Regions from separate parts of the Paenibacillus sanfengchensis genome, predicted to be linked through region 1. Evidence: riboswitches for the same ligand, from Rfam matches in the RefSeq annotation. Region 1 holds a riboswitch; the other holds the start of a gene.
The links. Region 1 has a riboswitch for cyclic di-GMP ahead of V4U84_RS23015 (methyl-accepting chemotaxis protein). Riboswitches for the same ligand answer to the same signal wherever they lie in the genome.
Positions count from the first base shown of each region.

Region 1 (11,733 bases):
GGAATCTGCATTGCCGATTGCGGGGTTCGGTATTTCGAAGGGGATTGCCCGGTTTGGCTCTAAAGGGGTTCGGAGTGTTCCTAAGGTGACGGGTGAAGCTCCTGAAAGTTTAACTAGCTTGTATAGAGCCGTTGGCCCAAAGGAATTCTATGAGGTAATGGAGACCGGCAAGTTTAATGTAATTCCGGAGGGTTTACAGGCAAAACAATTTGGATTAAATTTTGATGAAACATTGAAGTTTGCTGATAAGTTCAAAGATATAGGTGCTATTATTGAGGTCAAAGTACCAACCTCACAATTGAATAAGTTGGCAGATTTCACAGAGGTGGACAAATTCATTTTTAAAAATGGTACAGTGACAATACACGTTGATAATTTAGATGAGTTTAATAAGATTATTCAGGATATCTCTCATAAGTATTGAAGGAGTGGTTGAATGTTAGTACTTGAAGCAAAGGTGTCTTTTGATAGACCCTCAGATAACCCTACAGCACTACAAAATGACTTGAATGCTGAGAATATAATAAGACCTGTGATAAATTTTGGAAATAATTTATTATTTTCAGGCACTCTAATAGTAAAAGAAGAACTAGCTAAATTAATTAGAGGTGAGGTTTACGATGTGATTTTTGAATTACCGACGGTTGAAGAAGAAGAGTACAAACATATTGAAAATTTGGTGCGAGTTGGAAACGTGTTTTTTTTGCAAACTGCTTCCAAAGTTATTGGTAAGGGAGAAATAAAACAATTTTTTATAAAATGATTTTATAAAATGATATAGTACCTTAAGTTAGTTGCATTTTTTTCAATGAACAGGTTGATTATGGTCAGATACACCATGATTGACCTGTTTTTTTGTTATTTTTTAATTCAATCGCAACTATAAAATGCTCCACTGCGACATGGAAGAGGGGAAGGGGCTGTCAAAAAATCTTCCGCAATATATCGGCTGGATAGTCCGACTATAATAAATGTCAGGACGTAACTGAACGCATCCCACGGTTGCCCTAATCCTTATAACAATAGTTCAACTTATAAGCCAAAGCCACCGACTCTCACAACCATTATTCAAGCGGCAATCGTTTTGTTGGGTAGGGGAAACGCATGAATAACGTCTGACTTTCCAGTGATAAGCTTTTTGTCGAATATCACAGAGTAAGCTTATAAAGTTGGTGATAATTGGAGTGACTGTTAAATTCCCCGACGATCTTGATGATTTTGCAGCAAGTCAAGGAGCTAAGACCTGGAAGGACTATCCTAACCCTGAAAACTGGAAGTCAACCGTATTAAATGTCGGGATTGTGGAAGGTTATAATTTTTTTGGGGATGGTTTTGATAAAAATCCATTTGAGTATGTTCCAGTCTCAGAGTAATTTTTGATTCAAGCCAAGATTAGTTAGAGATGAGGTTTACGAGTGGCGTTGGGCAAGGATATGAAATGGTTTCGGAGATACGTTGCCAATACACAACTGTAGATATAAAGCCCCACCGTCAGAGTCTCATCATTAATGGGAAAATCTCCCGTTAATGTACCGCTATTGGCTCTTCAATCGGATTTAGCTGGAAAAACTCCATCTATTTCACGGCCCTATTGCCGATATCCACAATTTCAGGCGAATTAGCGGGAGGTTTTCCAGCTAATTCGCCTCTGCAGCCGCATACGCACCAAATTAACGGGAAGAATTCCCTTTAATTCGAACCAAACATTAGTTGCGGGTCAACAGTGTGAAAAGAACCATTTACACCGCTGTCTAATATGCAAATCATAGTTCAACCTGTGTAGCTGAAATTGAAGTTCAAAAGTTGATTGACTTGCTCAACACCTTGTTTGGCTTCATGCCTTTCAAGGTTTCTTTTTGCGTATAGTGACGTAAGCACGGGGGTTAACGCCCCTTGATTTATAGTCCCAAAGACACAAAACGGAAACCCAATTGGGTTTTTTTTCATGGGAAAGTATTGAAGGATGTAGTAAAATTGACCTGCGCATCAACCGATACACTATTTATGGGACTTATTCTCAAAATTTGATATTTCTTTTTGGCAAAGCTGTCGAAAGGCAGTGACGCAAAGCTATAGGGACTACCTCCTGTCATAGGAAATGTCAGCCAGTTGCTCTTTGTTTGCGGCAGCCTATGGTTTTTTTACTGTGGGCTGTCTTTTTTTGCCCATTTCAGGGACCATTCTGTCGTTTGGGGAGAGGGGATGATAGCGGAATTTGATTAAAATTTTTAATAAATCAAACTTTTACCCAGATATAAATTACAAGAAAGAAAGAGGAGAAACAGGAGATGAAATTACCCCGTCTTGTTGGCGGTATGCGCCAATGGAGCATTGTAACCAAAAATATGGTATTAGCGAGCTTTTCGATTTTGATGACAGGCGTTATTCTCATTGCGTCGAGCTTTTATATTCAGGGGGAGGTTCTGACAAAGCAGTTGGAGTCCGATTCAAAAGCGGTGATGGAAGCCTGGTCGAAAAAGATCACCCCGGCGGAAGCCGCCGAAGCCATGAAAAGTACGGACCGGAATTCACCGATTCAGCAAAAGCTTACGGTGATCTTCGATGACTTATCCGCGACCCATCCGAACGTGGCTCAGGGTTATATTTTCGGCTCGGAAATCGTAAATAACAGCACGCTGATGATCGCTTTCCCAACGGCCGTTCTCGATATGTTCGAAGGAGAGGGCCTGCATTTAGGTGACCAGCTTGGACAGCCCCCGCATCATATCAAGGGCGTTCAAGAGATGTTAAAAACAAAGAAGCTCACCTTTACGAAACCGTACAAAGATGCTTACGGCACCTGGCTGACCGTACTTTATCCGATCCAAGATGAAAGCGGCAAGATTTTCGCTTATATGGGGATGGATTTTGACGCAAGCGTCATTTTGCGGGGACAGCAGGATTTGTTGAAGTACACCTGCCTCGCTTTGGTGGTTATTTTGCTGCTGGTGCTGACAATCCAATACCTATTTACAAAGCGGACCTTCGCGCCGGTAAAAGATCTAATGCATGCCCTGGACCAGTTGAGCCAGGGTGATTTCAGCGTGCGTCTGCAGGAGAGTCAAAGCGAGCTGGGACAGGTCAATGCGAAATTCAATTCCACCGTCGCCCATATGAACGAATTGGTCTCCACCATTAAGGCGGTTTCCACTCAGTCAGCCGAACAGGCGCGTGTCTTGTTTGCGGCCTCGGAGGAAAACCATAAGACCTCGACGGATATCACGAATCATATTGAAGAAATCTCGGACAAGGTGTCGATGCAGAGCAAATCGATTACGGAGAGCGTGACATCGCTGGAGGAAATCAATTCGGGAGTTTCCACGATCGCAGGCAGCACTTCCGCCTTGTCGGAAGCCTCGGTGCAAATGAAGGATCAATCCGAGCTGGGCGGCGAGAATATCGGCAAAGTCATAAAACAAATGGATTCGATTCGGGAATCGGTACAGGATTCCGTCGCCTCGATCGAGCAATTGCGCAAACGTTCCGGTGAAATTGAGGAAATCGTTCAAGTGATTACCCAGATTTCGGCCCAAACGCATCTGTTGTCCCTCAATGCGAGCATCGAGGCTGCGCGGGCCGGCGAGGAAGGCCGAGGCTTTGCCGTGGTGGCCAATGAGGTCAAGAAACTGGCGGAGGAATCGGGCAGCTCGGCGGAGAAGATCGCCGATCTCGTTCACTATATCCAGAACGAAACACTGACCGCCGTCAAGGCGATCAGCGAAGGGGAGCGGAACGTCAAGGCGGGGATCGATGTGGTGAAAGAAACCGGCGAGCTGTTCTATAGCATTTTGGATGCGACGGATTCCATCACGAGCCAAATTCAAGAAGTGTCCGCGGCCACGGAGGAAATGGTGGCGGAGACCGAGCAAATTACCGCGACGATTCGCCAGATCGCCGTATTGGCCGAGCGAAATGCCGATGTATCGGAGTTCATCAAGAACAGCGCCCTGGAACAGCGTGCCTCGGCGGGTAAAATCGTGGATTCGGCCGAGAGCTTGAACGAGATTTCCGGGAAATTGGAGAACATGGTGGAAGAGCTAAAAATATAGAGAGAAAACAAGGAGCTGAGTGAGTGGATACTTTACTGACGGACCGCAAGGTTCGGGACTTTTGGCTAAATGAACTGCAGTTGCCGTTATCCGGTTTCGATATTTATACGGATTCTCCCAAAGTGAATTACGAAGGTGATTCGGCCACAAGCACTCATAGGTTGGTCCTGCCGGAGGACGCTTTGTCCCGGATTAGCAAAGATCGCGACTTGGAAAGCTGGATGCTCACCTGTTATTATGTGTTTTTATTTCGCATGAGCGGAGAAACGGATCAGATTGTCGGAGTAAAAAATTCGGCAGGCGATCTTCTTCCGCTGCGCTTGAACTGCGATGGAAAGACGTCCTTCCGGGATCTCTACCGGGTGGTAAGGGATAAGCGGGCAGCTATGAACGACGTCTATATGCCGCTGAAGGATATCGAGGAAATGATCGGGCATTCGCCCGTGTTTTATACCGTGTTTGGAACAAAACCAGGAGCGGACGGTGCCGCCTTGAGAGGGGAGTCCGCAGGAAGCGCCTATTTGCATTGGCAGTTTGCTTGGTTGAACGGGGGCGGGGAGCTTCGGATCGGTTACGAGCGCCATCTGTTCAAAGCGGGGACCATCGCGAAATTCGCCGCCCATTTCGAATGGATCGTGCGCGCTGTTCTGGAGAATGAAGAACAGGCGATCGGAGCTATTCCGATATTGACGGCCGACGATAAGCTCGCCTACGCGGAACTGAACGACACGGCCAAGGTCTGGCCTTCCCTTCCGGTGAGCATCCCCGGGATGCTGCGAAGCACCGTGCGGCTTCATGGCGACCGCGTAGCTTTGTCCTCCGGGGACCGAAGGCTGACCTACCGGGAGCTGGATTGCGTTTCGAACCGCTTGGCCCGGATGCTGCTGCAGCGCGGGCTGCAAAAGGGCCAGTTCGTGGCCATATTCATGGAGCGCAGTCTGGATGCCGTCATCGCCATGCTCGCCGTCTTGAAGGCAGGCGGCGCGTACATCCCGCTTGATCCGGAGCATCCGGAGGATCGGAACGCCTACATTATCGCCGATACCCGGACCGGCATTGTCCTGACCAAGGAAGGATATGCGTCCCAATTAGAGACGCTTCTGACGGCCGCGGATCGGGAGGTATCCACCCTGTATCTGGATCGGCAGCTTGATGAGGACGATGCCGAGCTTGACCCGGCGTACCTGACTTCGGGAGATGATGTAGCCTATATCATTTACACGTCGGGAACGACGGGAAGGCCGAAGGGAGTTCTTATTCCTCACGCGGGGATCCTGAATCTGGCGATGGCCACGGTGGAGCAGCTTGGACTGCGGGAAGAGGACGTTATTCTCCAATACTCCACCTTCAGCTTTGACGCCTCGGTTTACGATATTTATAGCGCCATTTGCTGCGGCGCCCGGCTGCACCTGCTCTCGAACGAGCAGCGGTATTCGGTCGAGGCGTTCACCGCGGCGATTGAAGAAATGAGCGCGACGCGCATCGGCATTTTGCCGACCGTATTCTTTAACCAACTATCCGCTTATTTAAGTGCGGAGGAGGCTTTAAAATACGGTAGGATCCGCAGCTTCGTCATCGGCGGCGAAGCGCTCCCCGGCGAATCGGTACGGTCGCTGCAGCGAAAGCTGCCGCATCTGCCGGTCATCGTGAATGCTTACGGGCCGACGGAGGTCACCGTGGCGACCACGACGCATTTGATGGATAGCCCGGTCCCGGAGCATCTGAACACCATCAGCATCGGCAAACCGCTGGCCAATTACGAAGTGTTGATCGTGAACGAGCTGCTGCAGCCGTGCCCGGTCAACGTGGCCGGGGAGCTGTTGATCCATTCCGTAGGCCTGGCGAAAGGGTATTTGAACCAGCCGGAGAAGACCGGGGAGGCCTTTATTTCCGATCCGGTCAACCCGGGGTCGGACAAGCGGTATTACCGCTCCGGCGATCTGGTTCGCCTGCAGCAGGACGGCGGCATCGAATACGTCGGCCGGAAGGACCTGCAGGTCAAAATCCGGGGTTACCGGATTGAGATCGGAGAGATCGAAGAGAATTTGATCAAGCATGAGGCTCTCAAAGATGCGGCGGTGATCGTCAAAGAGGACGAGGCCGGGGAAAAGGAGCTCGTCGCTTTCTACACCTCCAAAAACGAAATGCCGGTGGAGAAGGCGGAGCTCGTTGCCTTTATGAAATCCAAGGTGCCGGCTTATATGGTCCCGAGCCATTTCATCTGGCTGGAAGCGATGCCGGTATCGCCGACCGGCAAAATCGACCGCAGGAAGCTCGGCCTGCATGAACTGCCGGAGGAGGAAGGGAACGGAGGGGCCGATGCGGCTCCGCCCGAGAACGAACTGCAGGCCGAAATCGCGGCGGCTTGGGCCAAAGCGCTGCGGCTCCGCGCGGTCGGCATCCATGACGATTTCTTTGAAATCGGCGGCCATTCGCTAAAAATTCTGGAGACGCTCGTGCTGTTGAAGCCCCGTTTCCCGCAATTGAAAATCAACGACTTTTTCGCTTATCCGACGGTAGCCCGGCTGGCCGAACGGGTCACCGAGTTGGCGCAAGCCGCCGCGTCAGGGAAAGGGGCCGCCGCTCCCGGACTGACGGGCGAGACGGTGGATCTGGCCGAAACGCCGCGCCAATTTGGTCCGGGATCTTTGACCGGCGGCAGCCCTATACGTCAACATCACATCCTCTTGACCGGGGCTACCGGGTATCTCGGTTCCTCGCTGCTGCATGAATTGCTGCGGACGTCCAAAACGACCGTGTACTGCTTAATCCGGCCAATGCATGGCCAGGATGCCTATGAACGTTTGCAGCGAGTGATGGAGGGTTACTTTGGCTCCGATGGCGTGTCGCGGATGGAAGGCCGCGTTGTTGCCGTACAGGGTGATCTGGAGCAGCCGGACCTCGGACTGGTTGGTCCGGTCCGCGAACTGCTTCTGGCGAGAATCGACTCGATCATCCACTGCGGAGCCGAGGTGAAGCATTTCGGCGAGGCCGAGTACTTCCACCGGGTCAACGTGGAGAGCACGGACCGCCTGTTGGCCTTGGCCCGCGGGAGAGAGGTCCGCTTTCATTACGTGTCCACGCTCGGGATTCCTGAGGATCTGGCCATGGCCGGGCAATGGGAAACGTTTATCTCGGAGGACGGATACCGTGATCCGAGCCTGGATACCGGCAATGTGTACACCAACAGCAAGCTGGCCGCCGAGCGGCTGGTCGTCCGCGCCTGCGAAGAGCAAGGCGTTCCGGCGACCGTGTATCGCGTCGGAAATCTGTCCTGCCATTCGGAGACCGGCGCTTTCCAGCGGAACATCGACAATAACGCCTTCTATCGGATGCTGAAGTCGATGCTTCTGCTGGGGAAAGCGCCGAGCGTCAGCTGGCAGGTCGATCTGACGCCCGTCAACTTCGCGAGCGGTGCAATTGCGGCCCTGGCTCTGCAAGAGCGGACGCCCGGGCGGCTGTTCCACATCTGCAATCCAGTGCAGCTGCCTTATGCGGAAATGGTCGACTCCTTCCGCGCCCTCGGGTACCGGATTGAGCTGCTGGATTGGGCCGAGTACGAATCCTGGCTGCTCGATGCGACCCGGCCGAAGGACCAGGCGGGGCTGGAGCTGGCGATAGCTCAACTGGAAGGAGACGGGGCGAAGAACTCCCCGTTCCGGTTTGCCTGCCCGCAAACCGTCGAGTACCTGGAGGGTACGGGGATCACCTGTCATGTTCCCGATTCGGAGTACATCAAGCGATTGGTGCAATATGCGACAGGTGTAGGGTATTTCCCGAAATCTTCATAAGGTCGGCCGAATTAATGAGAGTATAGAGGTGACGGATGCTCTTCCTGAAATGAAAGTTCGGGAAAGGGCATCCGTTTTTTTAACGCAGGCAGCGACCGGCCCTTTTAAGGTTGCGTGCATGCCGAACCCGCAAGTTATAATAGATCCAGAAAGGGGCGTACGACATTTGACCTACCAACTGGATATCGAGTATAAAGCCATATACGAACTTGCGAATAGTCTTCATACGTATATTTGCCGCAAGTCGCACAAGAAAATCATGCTGGCCCCTAACTGGGTGAAAGAAGTCGGGAGGACCTTAACTCCGGAATTTGCTTCACTGCTCGGCCGTATGGAAGTGGATGCGGATTGGAAATGGACCTATTTGCTGCTTTATTTATGCCGGGAAGGGGAGCATGCCGAGGACTTCCTGTCCTGGCTGGAGGGGAAATCCGTGGGCGACCTCTATGAGCTAATGGCGGAATACGGTCAACCCTTTCCGAAGGATATGGGGCAATTTCGCTCTCGCACGCTATCCATATTTCCCCAATGGAATGAACAATACTTTAAGCATACCGATTCGGCGATCCGGGAGTCGCTTCGGCTGGAAGCGGAGCGCAGGAAGAAAGAATTGGCTGCGCAAGAGCGGCACGGCGATTTGGCGGAGCGCATGACCCGTGGCCTGGTTTTTGAACCCAAGGAAGGACTGGAGCGGCTCGTATTGGTTCCGCAGTATCATTTTCAACCCATGAATGTGATTTATCATTTCGGCAAAATAACGCTGTGCCATTACTCCGCGAGAGTATCCAACGACAATCCGTCCGCATTCCCTCAACCCGAATATCTTACGATTCGCGCTTTGGGGGAACAGAACCGGTTGAAAGTTCTGCGCTTGTTGCACGAGGGTCCGAAAAGCTTCAGCGAGATTGTCCGCCACCTAAACATCTCGAAGGGGATTACGCATGACCATATCTCCAAGCTGAGAACGGGCGGCTTGATCCGGGCTCATATCGAGGGCGAAACGGTGACCGAATACAGCTTGCGTCTCGACTCGTTGGAGGAGTTGCAGAAAAAACTCATGGCCTATATTACCAACGAATAAAATGGATATGTTAGCCACCGCTGCCAAGGCAGGGTGGTTTTTTGTTTTGTAAAAAGAGAAATAAGGTAAAGTTCTCTATTTACAGAACTTACCGGCGGATCTATAATATGCATTAACAATTACATAGTTATCTCATCGGAATTAACCGAAATATACAAGAATAGGGGAGAAGGAAATGAAAAGAAACAGGATTGCCGCATTAACCGCAGCCGTATTGATGAGTTCGCTGGTGTTGTCCGCATGCAGCGGAGGAGCTTCCGACGATAAGGGCCCCACTGGCAAAGCTGCGGCCGCCACATCGGGCAATCCATCGGCGGTGACGGCGGAAGGAGGCGCGGCCTCATCCGGAGATGCCGGCGGAGTCCTCTTGGCGGCCGATTTAGCGAAGCTGCCGGACGTGGCTAAACAGCGCACGGATACCATTATCGTGGGGCTCACCGATCCGAGCGGCGCGTTCACCCCTTATTTCCACCAAAGCGGCTATGACGGCAATGTTTCTTCCTTGCTGTATACCCCGCTCGTAACGGTGGACGACAAAGGATTGCCGAAGGCGGGACTCGCGGAAAGCTGGGAAATTTCCGAGGATCAACGGACCTATACGTTTCATCTGCGGAAAGATCTGAAATTCAGCGACGGTTCTCCGTTGACGGCGGAGGATGTGGCGTTTACCTGGACGCTTCTGCACGATAAAGCATATGACGGAGACGCGCAGCTCCCCACGCTTCAAATCGAGGGCGGGGCGGCCTATAAGGAGGGGAGGGCCCCCGCGATTTCCGGAATTACCGTCGCGGATCCGCTGACCGTAACGGCGAAGCTGGAGAAGCCGAATGCCATGGCCCTTGTAATTTTGGGCGGGGACGTTCTATCCAAGGCTTATTACGGCAAGGATTACAAATTCGGTCAGTTGGACTACATCAAAAAGCTGCACGAAAAGCCTCTCGGCAACGGGCCTTATGTGCTTGAGAAATTCATTCCCGGACAGGAAGTAAGGTATGTGGCCAACGAGCATTATTATGCCGGCAAGCCAAAGACAGCGCGGTTTATCTATAAAACGTCCGAAGGGGATACTTGGCAGTACCTCGAGACCGGTGAAGTGGATTATGCTTCGTTCAGTGCGACGAAAGAGAATATCGATAAGCTCAAAAGTTTGGGCTTCGTCAATATACTGCCTTATACCCCGAGCACCTACGGTTATCTTCAATTAAATCTGGAGCACGACCAGCTCAAGGATAAGAAGGTTCGGCAGGCTCTCACCTATGGTTTGGACCGGCAAAGCATTTATGTGGATGCGAACCAGGGAGCCGGCCAGGTGGCCAACGTCCCCGCTTCGCCGATTTCCTGGGCTTATACGGAAGAGAGCATCAATGCGTATCCTTATGACCCGGTGAAAGCGAATCAGCTTCTCGATGAAGCCGGTTGGGCCAAAGGCCAGGGCGGGATCCGCGAGAAGGACGGAAAGAAGCTGTCGATTCACTTCCTGGGCACCAAGAACGCCCAAACGGACATTTTTATTGCGGTCGCCAAGGAAAATTTCGATGCCATCGGCGTTGAATTCGTACCTGAAATTTTTGCCGACTTCAACGCCCTGGTTTCTAAAGTCGAAGGCGGCGACTATGATATCGCTTCGTTCTCCACACCGATGCTGACGGACCCGTCGGAAGGGGTGCTGCAATTTGTGGACGGGGAAATCAAGGGCTACGACAATCCCAAGGTGAAGGAGCTTTATGACAAGGCGCTCTCAACCACCGATATCGGGCAGCGGAAGGCCGTTTATCAGGAGCTGTTCCAACTGTTGAACGACGAGCTTCCGGTTATTTTTACAAGTTACAAAAAGACGGTTTACGCCTACAACGGGCGCATTCAGAACCTTTCCGTCAGTCCGTTCACCGGCTTGTCCTCCAGCTTGCCGAATTGGGAATTGAAATAAAAATAGGCCGTCGCTCCGGTTTTTGGAGTGGCGGCTTACATAAGGGGCCGGATTATGAGCGCTTATATAAGCAAAAGGCTGATCTATATGACCTTAATTCTGCTTGCCGCATCCTTGCTCATCTTTAGTTTATACGCCTTAACCCCCGGCGATTTTATCAGCGGCAATATTAAACTTTCGCCGGAGAGAAAGGCCGAGCTCCGGGAAATCTATGGCTTGAACAAACCGCTGCTGGAAAGGTACGCCTTATGGATGAAAAACGCGCTGCATGGCGATTTCGGCTATTCTCTCGCCCAGCAAAAGCCGGTTCTGACGCTTTTTAACGAATATATATGGAACTCTTTTCTGCTGGCTGCGGTGTCCACCTTTTTTACCTGGGTCATTGCGGTTATTGTGGGCGTTATTTCCGCCTACAAACAGTACTCCTGGTTTGATACGGTGGTGCTGGTCGCCGTGTTTGCGGCCATGTCGCTGCCTTCCTTTTTCATCGGCTTATTCCTGATCAAAATCGTGGCCGTCGATTTGAAGTGGCTTCCGCCGGGGGGAATGCTGACGACGGGAAGCAATGCGGCAGGTTGGGCTTATATTACCGAAGTCATTCGCCATATGACCTTGCCCGTGATCGTCATGACCATTTTGGGGGTGGGGTCGCTGACGAGGTACTTCCGTTCCAATATGATCGATGTGATCAAGCAGGATTATATCCGGACAGCCAGAGCCAAGGGGCTGAAGGAAGGGAAAGTGCTATTTACCCATGCGCTTCGCAACGCCTTGCTGCCGGCGATCACCTTGGTGGGCTTCGAGCTGCCCGCTCTATTCGGAGGTTCGTTGATTATTGAGAAAATATTCAACTGGCCGGGAATCGGTCAGCTGTATATGAGCTCT
Region 1 is NZ_JBAGJC010000016.1:25,772-37,504, reverse strand. It holds gene V4U84_RS23030 (hypothetical protein) at 1-424, shown strand, start outside; gene V4U84_RS23025 (hypothetical protein) at 437-763, shown strand; gene V4U84_RS23020 (hypothetical protein) at 1,185-1,373, shown strand; cyclic di-GMP riboswitch class I at 2,030-2,117, shown strand; gene V4U84_RS23015 (methyl-accepting chemotaxis protein) at 2,289-4,049, shown strand; gene V4U84_RS23010 (non-ribosomal peptide synthetase family protein) at 4,073-7,840, shown strand; gene V4U84_RS23005 (ArsR/SmtB family transcription factor) at 8,007-8,921, shown strand; gene V4U84_RS23000 (ABC transporter substrate-binding protein) at 9,097-10,848, shown strand; gene V4U84_RS22995 (ABC transporter permease) at 10,903-11,733, shown strand, end outside.

Region 2 (11,733 bases), on a different contig from region 1:
GGAAAACCTCCCGCTAATTCGCTTGAAATTGCGTGTACCGGCAATTTAATCGCGAAATAGATGGAGCTTTTCCAGCTAAATTGGATCCAAGGGCCTAGAGCAATATATTAACGGGAGGTTTTCCCGTTAATATATCGCGGTTAAGTGTGTAAGCTCCAACGGTGGCGCTTTATATCTACAATGGTGGATGTTGACGGAGCATCTTTAGTTCAACCTATATAGGGAAAAAAGGAGAACACAATGCTTCAACACACGGAACGACTAATTCGTCTTCTCAGGAGTCAGCCGAGGCTTCCCGCAGCTATCCTGTCATCCTATTGTCAAGTTATTGCGTTATATGGAGAACGTGAAGACGCTGCGGCACTTTTTAGGCTTTTTCTGGAGCAGCCTGGGGATTATAGACATGTTATGGTGCTTAACCCTGTAATGCGATGCGGGGATCCGGCGCTTGCGGAAGAGATCGATCGTGATTGCTTTGAGCAAAGTAGACTAAAGGACGATATGCCGAGCGATATTTTACATGTATTGGGCTATATGGGCTATGAAAAATACACGGACTATATGGTAGATTGCATCGGAATGGATGACTGGTATCTATCCAAGGATGCGTGTCTCGGGCTTATGCACCTTCCGATCGGACCGCATCATGAGGACCGGTTGAGGGCGGAAATGGAAAAGGTGTACGGGCAGCCGCTTTTTTCCGAGTTTTTGCCGGCGCTTTCTTTTAAATTCAGCGGTCCTGAGATCGTTCCGCGGCTTCAGGCTTGGGGGGATCAGGCTTCCACGGATTGCAACGCCGGGATTCTTTTGGGTATCGCCGCTTATGGGGAAAGTCAGCGGGAGAGGATGAAGCAGCTCCTCTGGAATCCGGGGTGGGAGTTGTACAGCATAGGAACCGGAAGTCACTGGTGGGCTTACTTTGGCATGCAGATGGTAAAGTTATCTTTCCGCGAACTTATTTCGGATATTAAGAATGATACCCCATTGGAACAGGAGAACCGCGATTCGGGAGAAGTGGATAAGCAGCTCATAGAACATAAGCTGGACGTACTTCACGATTTGCTTGACCTTAAGCTGAGTCACCCGTTGAGTTCGCTTCGGTTTGTCCAGGAAGTCCAAGAGGACTTAATGGAATTGTACACGCAATTGTTCGAATGGAGCACCGAGCATCAGGATGACTCGCTAACCGGGCGAATCGGCTATTATTTTGGACATGATCATCCGCTAGCGGATAAGTATCTGCAACTGAGTAAGAGGATGGAAGAGGGAATATTCCGGGAGTTGGAACGTGAGATCTTTCGAAAGGTTTAACGTAAGCGATTTGCAACATAGACAAGAAAGCCTCACTCCATATGAGTGAAGGCTTTTTCTTTTTTAAACTATACCAATACAAGTTGCTCTTTAAAGACTCCTTCAGCTTTTCTTTAGATTTATCCTCGCAAATTCCTTAGAATTTTTCGGTATTATGTTTCTGTCTAAAACACAACGAGGAGCAGAAACATGATCAGTAATACCATCATACAGTTCGTTGAGCACTATGGCTATCTTGCTTTTTTCTTAGCCTTCTCGCTAGGTCCATTCGGAGTCCCGGTCCCCAATGAAATAACAATACTAACTGGCGGTATTCTGAGTAACGCCGGTGTTTTAGACCCGTGGAAAACATATGTTTTCATCTTAGTTGGCCTGTTGACATCCATTACGAGTTCTTATTTTGCAGGCAGAATTTTTGGGAAAAAATTAAAAATAAGATTTCAACATCATCGCCACTTCCAGAAAGCTGAAAAGATTTTAAAACAACAAGGAGATAGGGCCATATGTATTGGATTTTTTATTCCAGTTATTCGGTATATCATCCCTTTATTTGTTGGATTAAGCGGGGTTAGATTCAGAAAATTTGCCCTGGTATCATCATTAAGCGCTTTATTATGGACGGTCACATTTTTTACGGCTGGCAGGTGCTTGGGGGGAATCCTATTTTAAATTCACATAATTGATTCTATCGCCAATTCTAGCCCATCAACAACGAGAAAAAAATTATCATATTGGGGGAGTAACTGTTGAATATCCGTGAATGTCTGCTTTTTTTGCAAGGTTTTCTCAAAAATCCACAGCGAGTGGGAAGTGTTATACCGAGTTCTCGATTTTTAGCCGCTAAAATGCTTCAGTCTGTACCATGGAATGAGGTAAAGTCGGTAGCGGAGCTCGGGTCAGGTACAGGTGCTATCACACGTTTCATGAAAACACAGCTAACCGGAGCAACTAAAGTGATATTGTTTGAAAGAGATAAGAAGATGAGAAATAATCTGAAGACAGAATATCCCGATTTCGTATGTTATTCGAATGCATGCCAACTAGTTAAAAAAATGAATCAAGAGGACATCAGTCACCTTGATTGTATTATTAGTGGATTGCCATTCTTTAATTTTACGAGTGAAATGCGAGAAACTTTACTTCGCCAGATTATAGAGGCACTAAAACCAGGAGGGATTTTTGTCGCTTATCAGTACTCTCTTCAAATGAAAAAAAAATTTGCCGAAGAACTAATTATTGAAAAAATCGAGTTCGTGCCCTTCAATTTCCCCCCGGCTTTTGTTTATACTTGTCGCAAGAGGGGAATAATTCAAAATGAAATAGAGTAATAGCTTGGAGCGATTTTAGTAGCCATACTATAAAACAGAACAGGAGCAGCATGAAATGAATACCGTGCTTATCGTAGATGACGACTCGGAAATTAGAGATGTCATTCATGTATATTTGCGTAATGAAGGATACCATATCATAGAAGCTGTAGACGGTCTGGAAGCGCTGGATATCATAAAAACGACCTCGATCCAACTCGTTATCCTGGATGTCATGATGCCGCGAATGGATGGAATTAAAGCTTGCATTAAAATAAGGGAAATTTCGAACACTCCCATTATCATGTTATCGGCCAAGGAAGAAGATATCGACAAAATCACAGGTCTTACTACCGGAGCGGACGATTACATGATAAAACCCTTTAATCCGTTAGAATTGCTCGCTCGGGTAAAAGCTCAACTGCGACGACAAGCATTAATAGGAAAAGAAGAATTTAACTCTCTGATCCTCATCAAAGACCTTGTTATTGATAAGACTAAACATTCCGTTTTGTTGAAAGGAAACCAGATCCCGCTGACCCCGCTTGAGTTCTCAATTCTAGAGCTGCTTGCAAGCCACCCTGGACAAGTATTTAGCTCTGAGAAGATTTACGAAAGCGTTTGGAAAGAACCGTATGGATATTCAGATAATACAGTAATGGTGCACATTCGAAATTTGCGGGAAAAAATAGAGGAATCTCCAAGAGAGCCCCGCTATATCAAAACGGTTTGGGGAGTTGGCTATAAAATTGACTGAACATGTACAAAAGCCGATAAGGAAAAAAAAGATCCAGGTCAACATATTAATCAGAACAGTTCTAAGTTTAATTATTGCAATCGCTAGTAATGATTTGCTCATTTTACTATTCTCAAAGGTTGGTAATGAAATGGGGTGGGATGGGTTTCTCCATTTCTTTCCCTATCTTCTTACGCCCTTGTTTATTGTTAGCTTTATTCTTACTTTTTTAGTTTTAACACGACGAATTGTGAAAGACTTAATCAATTTGGAATATGGGCTTCAAATTATTTCGGAGGGGGATTTGAATTATCGGGTATCAGTTCATCGGCAAGATGAACTCGGGCGGGTCGCGTTTAACATTAATCGAATGACAGAGCGTTTGCAACAGCAGATTGTAAAGGAGCGTGAAGCAGAAAAATCCAAGATGGAGATGATCACAGGCATTTCACATGACTTGCGTACGCCTCTAACAAGTATTATCGGCTACATTGAGCTTTTAAGAACAGACTCATTTCAAGATAAGGAAGAATATACGCGATTTGTTCAAAACACCTATAACAAAGCCCTTCATTTGAAAAAATTGCTCGATGATTTATTTGAATATACTCGACTTACTTCGATCGAAACCCGACTGGACCTAAAGAAGATCGATGTATTCCAACTTCTCGATCAGTTGCTGTTTGAATTTGAACCGATCGCCCAAGAGAACGGGATCCATATTGTAAAAGAAATAGGGGACTCACCTATTATAACCCTTATCGACAGTGAAAAAATTGCCAGGGCCATCGATAACCTGCTTATGAACGCCCTTAAGTACTCTGTAAAACCGGGAGCCGTTCGTATTTTCATGAAATCGAATCCTAAGCAAATTCATATTGAGGTCGAAAATAAAGGGTATCCACTAACGCTTGAACAAGAAAATAAACTCTTTGATCGTTTTTATAAAGTCGACCATTCACGAAGCAGCGAAGGCATTCAAACGGGGTCCGGATTAGGCCTATCTATTGCCAGAAACATTATTGAGATGCATGGGGGAACCTTAACCCTCAATCATATAAATAACATCTTTAAATTTACTATTATTTTGCCTCGATAAAGAAAGCAAAAAGGTGAATAAAAACCTCCACTCATAGAGTGAGGCTTTTATTCACCTTTTTGAAATTTAACGAACCCTTCACATGCTGCTCCCTAAAGACTCCAGCAACTCATTCATTTTATCCGTATCCTCGCTAACCCGATCAAACTCTTGATCCGTGAGGGTCAGCTGTTTTGCTTGGGTAAGTAATTGTTCTGCAAGATCTGGATCGTCGTTGGAAAAAGCCAAGTCCGCCCGCAGGATCAGGGCTTTATAGCGGAGTTCGTTCGAAACTTCCTTATCGCTCGCCAACATTTTATCGAGCACTTTGCTGGCCGCCGCGTGATCGTCTTTCGAATAGGCCAACCGGTACGCAATTTCATAGGTATTCAGCGGTTGGTTTGGAGTATCCCAGATGGATTCGTCGTGCTGTTTCAATTTGGAACTGTCGTGTCTTTGTCCGATTAACAGATGGTTTCCGGCAGGATCAATCAGATTAAATCGGCGGTCTTCCGATAAATCGGATAGGCGGGTGATTCTCGGGATTCCGGACCGCGGGATTTTATTGTACGTCCGTTTAAAGCGGGCACAAAAATCCTCATAGACTTCATCCACGTTAGGAACATGAATATAGCACATGGCGTAGGATTCTGCGGGGACAAGCTGCTTTAGGCCGAAAAAATGAAGTTCCGCGATGGAATGCCGGACACAGGCATATATATTCGGTTTGGCTTGACGATAGGTGATTTCGAAACCCAACGTTTCATAGAAATCCAGCTGCTCGTCAATAGACTTGCAAGGAAGCAGGGGGATGACATTTTGACTCCGTTCCATCGACAAATAGAACACCTCCACAGTGAAATTGAATATGACCGTTACATATCCGGTGACTCAAAAAGGGAGTTGCTTTGATCAAGGAGTTCTCGAATGCAGCGAATTTCATCCAGCAGGTGAGTTAATCTTTCGCTGGAGAGCTGCTCGGTGATGTGGTTGGTCCAGACGGCATGACGACGTTGAATTTCATCCAGCGCAGTTCGACCTTTTGGCGTGATCACCATAAGCTTGGCCCGGCGGTGATGGGGATTGTCCTCATACCGCATATACCCTTCAGCCACCAAGGAATCGGCTACCTGTTGTATCGCTTGCCGCGTCAGCCCCATTTCACGGGCCACATTCGGTACGGTAACAGGTCCGTGCTCAACAACACCAAGCACTTGCCAGCGGGCACTGCTGAGTCCAACGGGTTGAGTCAGTTGATCCCCGGCATCCAGCAATTGGCGGTTGAGGCGGAATATTTCGATGATCAGGTCGGAAAAAGCGCTGCTTTCAGGGGTTAGGTTATGGCTCATAATGACAACATATTAACAAAATGACAAGGTGTTGTCAAAGTGTTTTTAAATAAAAAACCACCGAAAGGGAACCTTTCAACGATATGCTTCGCCTATATATTGAAGATCAACTTAGGAAGTGATGATAATGCAAGAGAAACAAGCGTGGATTCAGCGCTGCAGGGAGGGCGACCGCGAGGCCTTTTACGTTCTGGTGGAACCGCTGCTGGATCGGGTTTACAGCACGGCGGCAGTGATTTTACGCTCGACGCATTTGGCGGAGGACGCCGTACAGAACGCGCTGATTGAAGCCTATCAGGCAATTATGAACGGAAAGGAAATCCGCCATTTTGCTCCCTGGTTTAAACAAATGGCCGCAATGAGGGCGATCGATTTGGCTAGAAAGCGGTCGAAGATTCACCGGATGACGGCGGGGGATCTGGAACAATCGGAACCGGTGGACCAGCAGGCGCAGCCGATGGAGGCACTTTTGCAAAAAGAAGAGCAGGACAGCCTGCTTTCCCAAGTCATGTCGCTGGACTTCCAACATCGTTCTGTGGTGCTGCTTTTTTACTATCAAGAGATGTCCGTGGAGGAGATCTCGACCGTGCTGGGCGTGAAGGAGGGAACGGTAAAATCGCGGTTGCACCGCGCGCGGCATAAGCTGCTGAAGCTTTATCAATCAGATGAGAATAAGAGGGGGATGAAACGTGTTGGATGTAAGGAATGAAGCGGATATAAAAAAAGAGATCGGACAGTCGCTGGACCAGTTGGCCGCTCCCGAGTCGCTGCGGGATTTCGCCCGGAATATCGCGCTGTACAGTGAAAACAAAAAGGTAGACAGCCGTAGGACGGTGAGAAGGCCCTGGATCACCGGGGTAGCCGCGGGGGTCGCCGCCGTTTCGCTCCTGTTCGTTACGGCCGAGCTGTCCCCGGCGTTTGCCAGCATGCTCAAGCAAATTCCCGGCGTTTCGGTCGCCGCCGAATGGCTGGATTCCATCCGCAGCCGGGACGGGGTCGAGAACGCCGCCGCCCATAAGTACATGCCTTTTGAACCGGTGGTGCAGCAGTTTGGCGAGATGAAGGTGAGCTTGGCGGATGTTTACCTGACCGGCGACAAATTGATGTACAAAGCCTTCATTCAGACGGATGAACTTCAGGGCCATATTGCTAAAGATCCCGACGGAAGCCTGAGCCTCGACCGAACAGCCAACTTTTACGCCGTGGAGAGCCTGGATTTTGACATGGTTAAAGGGGACGGTAGCGAGGAGGTGATTACCGACCAGGAGACGGGAAAGCCGATTTTCGTGATTTCCGACATTATTGACTTGGATTCGGAGGCAGTTCAAGCGTTTCTGAAGGGAAACCCCGATACCTTGCGTTTTGAAATTTTTGTGGGTAATCATGCATCCGGCCAGGCGGACCGGAAGTATGCCATGAATGTACCGTTTTCGCCCGCTCAGCGGGTGGAAGACCGGATCATTCAGGCCAACCGCCGGATCGAGGTTGCGGGCGACCCGGATATCGGGGCCGTGGTGCTGGATAACATCCAGATTACTCCGCTGAATACCTACGCCGAGCTTCGGTTGGACAACAGCGCCGATTATATGCTGGATCTTGGGTTGAGCGAGGACGGGATGCGGGATGCGATTACACTAACCGACAACAACGGCAAGGTGTATCCGCTGGATTCCTACGGGACGAAGTATCAGCCGGTGAATGACCGGTTTCAGCCGGGCGTGATCAAATTGACGTTCAATTCCTCTCCGTTTTTTGACGAAACGGTGAACCGTCTCACGCTTCACGTCGGCGCCGTGGAAGTGACGGACTGGGCAAAGAGCGCTTACTTTACGCTCGACCTCAACGGAGAACTGCCGAAACCGATCACTTTTAAAACCAAGGAAATGACGATTACGGAAGCGCGGTATGAGGATGGGTTTTTAAAGCTGAAGGTGTTACAGCGGGCGAAAGACCGCATGAGCGTCCGTTTTGATATTCCATCCTTGCGTCCCGACAAGGAGAAATCCCCGGAGCTTTGGGAGGAGTATTATGGGGAAAAAGCGGACTTGAGAAAGGAACTGATTATTCCGTCCGAAGGGAAAGAGGAATACGAATTGGCCTTCCTGGTTCCCAAACAGGATACCTATGAAATTCGCATGAAACGGGAGACGGATCCCGTTCTGATTGATAAAACGGAAGATTTCGATCTTCGCTGAACTCCGGATAAGAGAAATAACAAGCCCCGGCGTTAAAACAGCCTGATAGGATACCGGAAGGATATGCTTTTCAGTCTAGCGAAATCATGCCGCCATACCCTCATTTTCTTAGCCAAACATATCAAACTATGCTAAAAGAACTCAAAGCAGAGGCAAAAGGTAAAACCTATTACGCTATATAGTTTGAACTATTGATTTGCATACCAGTAACCCGTTAGACAACCTTGATTAACATAGAATTCCTGCAATTCTGCAGGAATTTCCGACGAAATAGGCCCGTTCCTCTAAAATCGCTAGTAATACCTGCAGATTTGCATCTTTTGGAGTTGGAGCTGGAAGTGCGCTAGGCACCTTGATAACCTAGCCGTGGGCTTAATACGGATTTGGATGTCTGTGGGCGTGAGACTACTTAATTATCGAGCACCTCACTCCAAATCATAGTTGAAGCAGCGGAGTCTTATTTTCTCCTACTACGCTGTCTGATGGGGCACAATACAGCGGGGTAAAGGGTTCTTTGTTTCGAATTAAAGGGAATTCTTCCCGTTAATTTGGTGCGTATGCGGCTGCAGAGGCGAATTAACTGGAAAACCTCCCGTTATTTCGCCTGAAATGGTGTGTATCGGCAATAGGGCCGCGAAATAGATGGAGCTTTTCCAGCTAAATCCGAACGAAGAGCCAGGAGTGGTACATTAACGGGAGGTTTTCCCGTTACTTGTAAATTCCGACGCTGGAGCTTTATATCTACAATTGTGGATGTCGGCAACGTATTTCCGTGATCCGGATCAGCTCCCAATAAATGCAGGGGAGGATAACGCAACCCAGCTGGAGTACCGGATTTCCGTCTATAAAAATAGCCCTCTGACGAAAGAAGAACTCGTCGCGATTGCGGAAAGCATTATGCGAGAGTGACAAGAGAACACTATTTAGCTTGATCAAAGGGTCCGCGTGCGTGGCGGGCTCTTTTTTTTCTTCAAAATCATGAATACCTCTTCCGGGGTACGGGGAGGGGCACAGTCCGCCATAGCCACAGGGGACTTTTTCTAATCCTGACGCTATTTGCCGCCTTTTGTTGAACTTTGTTTTGTGGTCTACCACTTTATAGGTATTTTTATCAACTATGAGATTTTTCTCATTTTTACAAGTTGACAGGGGAATTTTTTTGAAATATATTGAATTTGTCATTAGCGAATTGGTATTAATTTACTGATCGAAAACTACATATTCGGCACACTAATCGAAAGATTAGGTCGCAAAGCCTTGGAGTCTGCCAATCCGTAAGCGGATTAATGATCGTCCGGCTGCACAGCAATGGATTTTTCGTTGTTTGATGCAGCCGGTTTTTTGTTTTTACCTGTGTTCTCAGCGGATTTTTTCCGTGAGATATAAACATACCCAAGCAGTAAGGAGGGTAGAAGAATAGTGCTTGAAAGGGAGGAATTCCATGAAAAAATGAGGAGGAACCTATGAAACGCGGGTTAAAAATTGCAGTATCCTGGCTATGCCTATTTTCTCTTTTCGTTAGTCCGATGTCCGTATTCGGCGAGAGTTCGAGCTCAGGCGATCCCGTCTGGCCAAGCCCCGGAGCGATTCAGCTCAGCAAAACCGCCACACCAACGGGGAAGCCGGGGGAGTGGGAAATTACGCTCAAGGCTGAGGGGAAAAACGTCAGAACAAGCTCCGACGTGGTGCTGGTGATTGACAAGTCCGACAGTATGGACGATACCATCAACAAGCATAAGAAGATGGATAAAGCCAAAGAAGCGGCAAGCCAGTTCGTGGACCATTTGCTGCTGGAGGGAGCGGACACGCGAATTGCCGTTGTTGCTTTTAGCCAAACCCCCGAGCTTGTGTCCGACTTTAAAAGTCCCGGCCAAAAAGACACCTTGAAGAATGCCATCAAAAAAATCAGTACCAACGGGGGGACGAACATCCAGGCCGGACTGAAACGGGCCCGGGATCTATTGGCCGGCAATTCATCTCATGCCGATCAAAAATTTATTGTCCTGCTGAGCGACGGGGAGCCAACCTTCAGTTACAAAGGAACTCATGGTATCGATTACAACTGGCCGGACAGCCATCATAAGTTCGCGATCGCCTCGTTCGATTATGGCAGTGTTGTCGGCACTGGCAACAGCTATAATCTCAAATTCGATTCCTACGGAATGAATTGGGTCGGCGGACTTTTCGGCGAATACAAATACGAAGTTGAAGACAACGGCATCGGCACTTTCTCCGAGGCGAAATTCGCCAAAGAAGCGGGGTTCAAAATTTTCTCGGTCGGGCTGGACGTCTCCAACAACAGCACAGCGGAAAAAGTACTGAAGAATGTGAAGAGCGAAGGCTACTATTCCGCCAGCAATGAGGATTTGAGCAAAATTTTCGGCGAATTGGCCGGAAAAATCGCTTACGCGGCTCAAGAAGCCAAGGTGGTCGACCCTATGGGAGAGATGTTCAATCTCAAGCAGCAGGGCGCGCAAGTCGGCCCGCAAGATTATTCCGTATCGCAGGGGACGGTCACCTGGAACGCCGCGTCCGAGACCTTTACTTGGGACGTCGGCAATATCGCCGAGGGCGAGCCCGCCACATTTATTTACAAAGTGGTCATGGACCCATCCAAAAACCCGGTTTCTGATGTCCTCTATCCGACGAACGGGAAGACGACCTTGGAATATAAGGACGTAAACCACCGGAAAACTTCGAAGGATTTTGAGGTGCCGAAGGTAAGCATCGGCAACGGTTCCATTCTCATCAAGGGCTACAAAGTCAATGCGGACGGCAAACCCGTCAATGCCGAAGGCGTTCAAGTGACGGGGCCGGAATTCGCGGAAGCCCTTTACAGCGAGTATTACAAAGATCAAAACGGGAATGAGGCTTTGCCTGTTGGCGGAGCGGAGTACTCCGTAACGGCCAAAGAGATTGCGGGTTACCAGCTTAAAGCGGGCGACAGCCCTGTAAGCGTTAAACTTTCCGCAATCCATCCGACGCCAACGATCTGGTTTGGTTATGCGGAAGTGGCGGAACAAACCGTCAATGTCAAGTTTATGGACAAAGTTTCGCAAAAGGAAATTGCTCCGGCGCAAACCGTAAAGGGCGTTATCGGGCAAAAGATAACCCTTGAGGCCGCTGACGTTCCGGGCTACACCCCGGAAAACGATACGGTCGAATATACGGTGAAAGCCGAAGCCAACGAGTACACCTTCTATTACACTGCCGGGGAGCAAAATGTGGAGGTGCGGTACCTCGAGCTGGACACGGAAAAAGAACTTGCCAAATCGACCACAGTATCCGGTGTGACCGGGGAAACAGTCGAGTTGAAGGCTTTGAGCATTCCGGGCTACACCCCGGTCGAAGCAAGCCGCAGCTACACGTTCGACGTGGAAAATCCGGCACATGTGTTTTACTATACGGCGAACGATCAAAGCGTCATCGTGAAGTTCGTTGATAAGGAATCGGGGAAAGAACTGAGCGAAGCGCAAACGATAATGGGACTTACGGGCAAAACCGTTACCCTGAAGGCCGTGGAGATTCCGGGCTACACCCCGGAACACGAGTCTTATGAGTATACGATTCTGCCCGAAGGTAACGAGTACATCTTCTACTATACAGCAAACAAACCGGATGACAACAGAATTTTGACCGTCAGATATGTGGATCAGCTTACGGGCAAAGATCTGCTGGCTCCGACCGAACGCACGGGTAAAGTCGGTGAAGCTATCACGCTTGCCGCCGCCGATTATACGGATACCGTTACGGGGGC
Region 2 is NZ_JBAGJC010000004.1:394,748-406,480, forward strand. It holds gene V4U84_RS11070 (hypothetical protein) at 409-1,311, shown strand; gene V4U84_RS11075 (DedA family protein) at 1,501-1,980, shown strand; gene V4U84_RS11080 (class I SAM-dependent methyltransferase) at 2,058-2,639, shown strand; gene V4U84_RS11085 (response regulator transcription factor) at 2,695-3,375, shown strand; gene V4U84_RS11090 (sensor histidine kinase) at 3,368-4,453, shown strand; gene V4U84_RS11095 (bleomycin resistance protein) at 4,532-5,272, opposite strand; gene V4U84_RS11100 (MarR family winged helix-turn-helix transcriptional regulator) at 5,308-5,781, opposite strand; gene V4U84_RS11105 (RNA polymerase sigma factor) at 5,909-6,490, shown strand; gene V4U84_RS11110 (hypothetical protein) at 6,471-7,976, shown strand; cyclic di-GMP riboswitch class I at 9,191-9,282, shown strand; gene V4U84_RS11115 (S-layer homology domain-containing protein) at 9,440-11,733, shown strand, end outside.
Region 2: linked by a shared signal. The riboswitch ahead of V4U84_RS11115 (S-layer homology domain-containing protein) and the one ahead of V4U84_RS23015 (methyl-accepting chemotaxis protein) in region 1 are both predicted to bind cyclic di-GMP.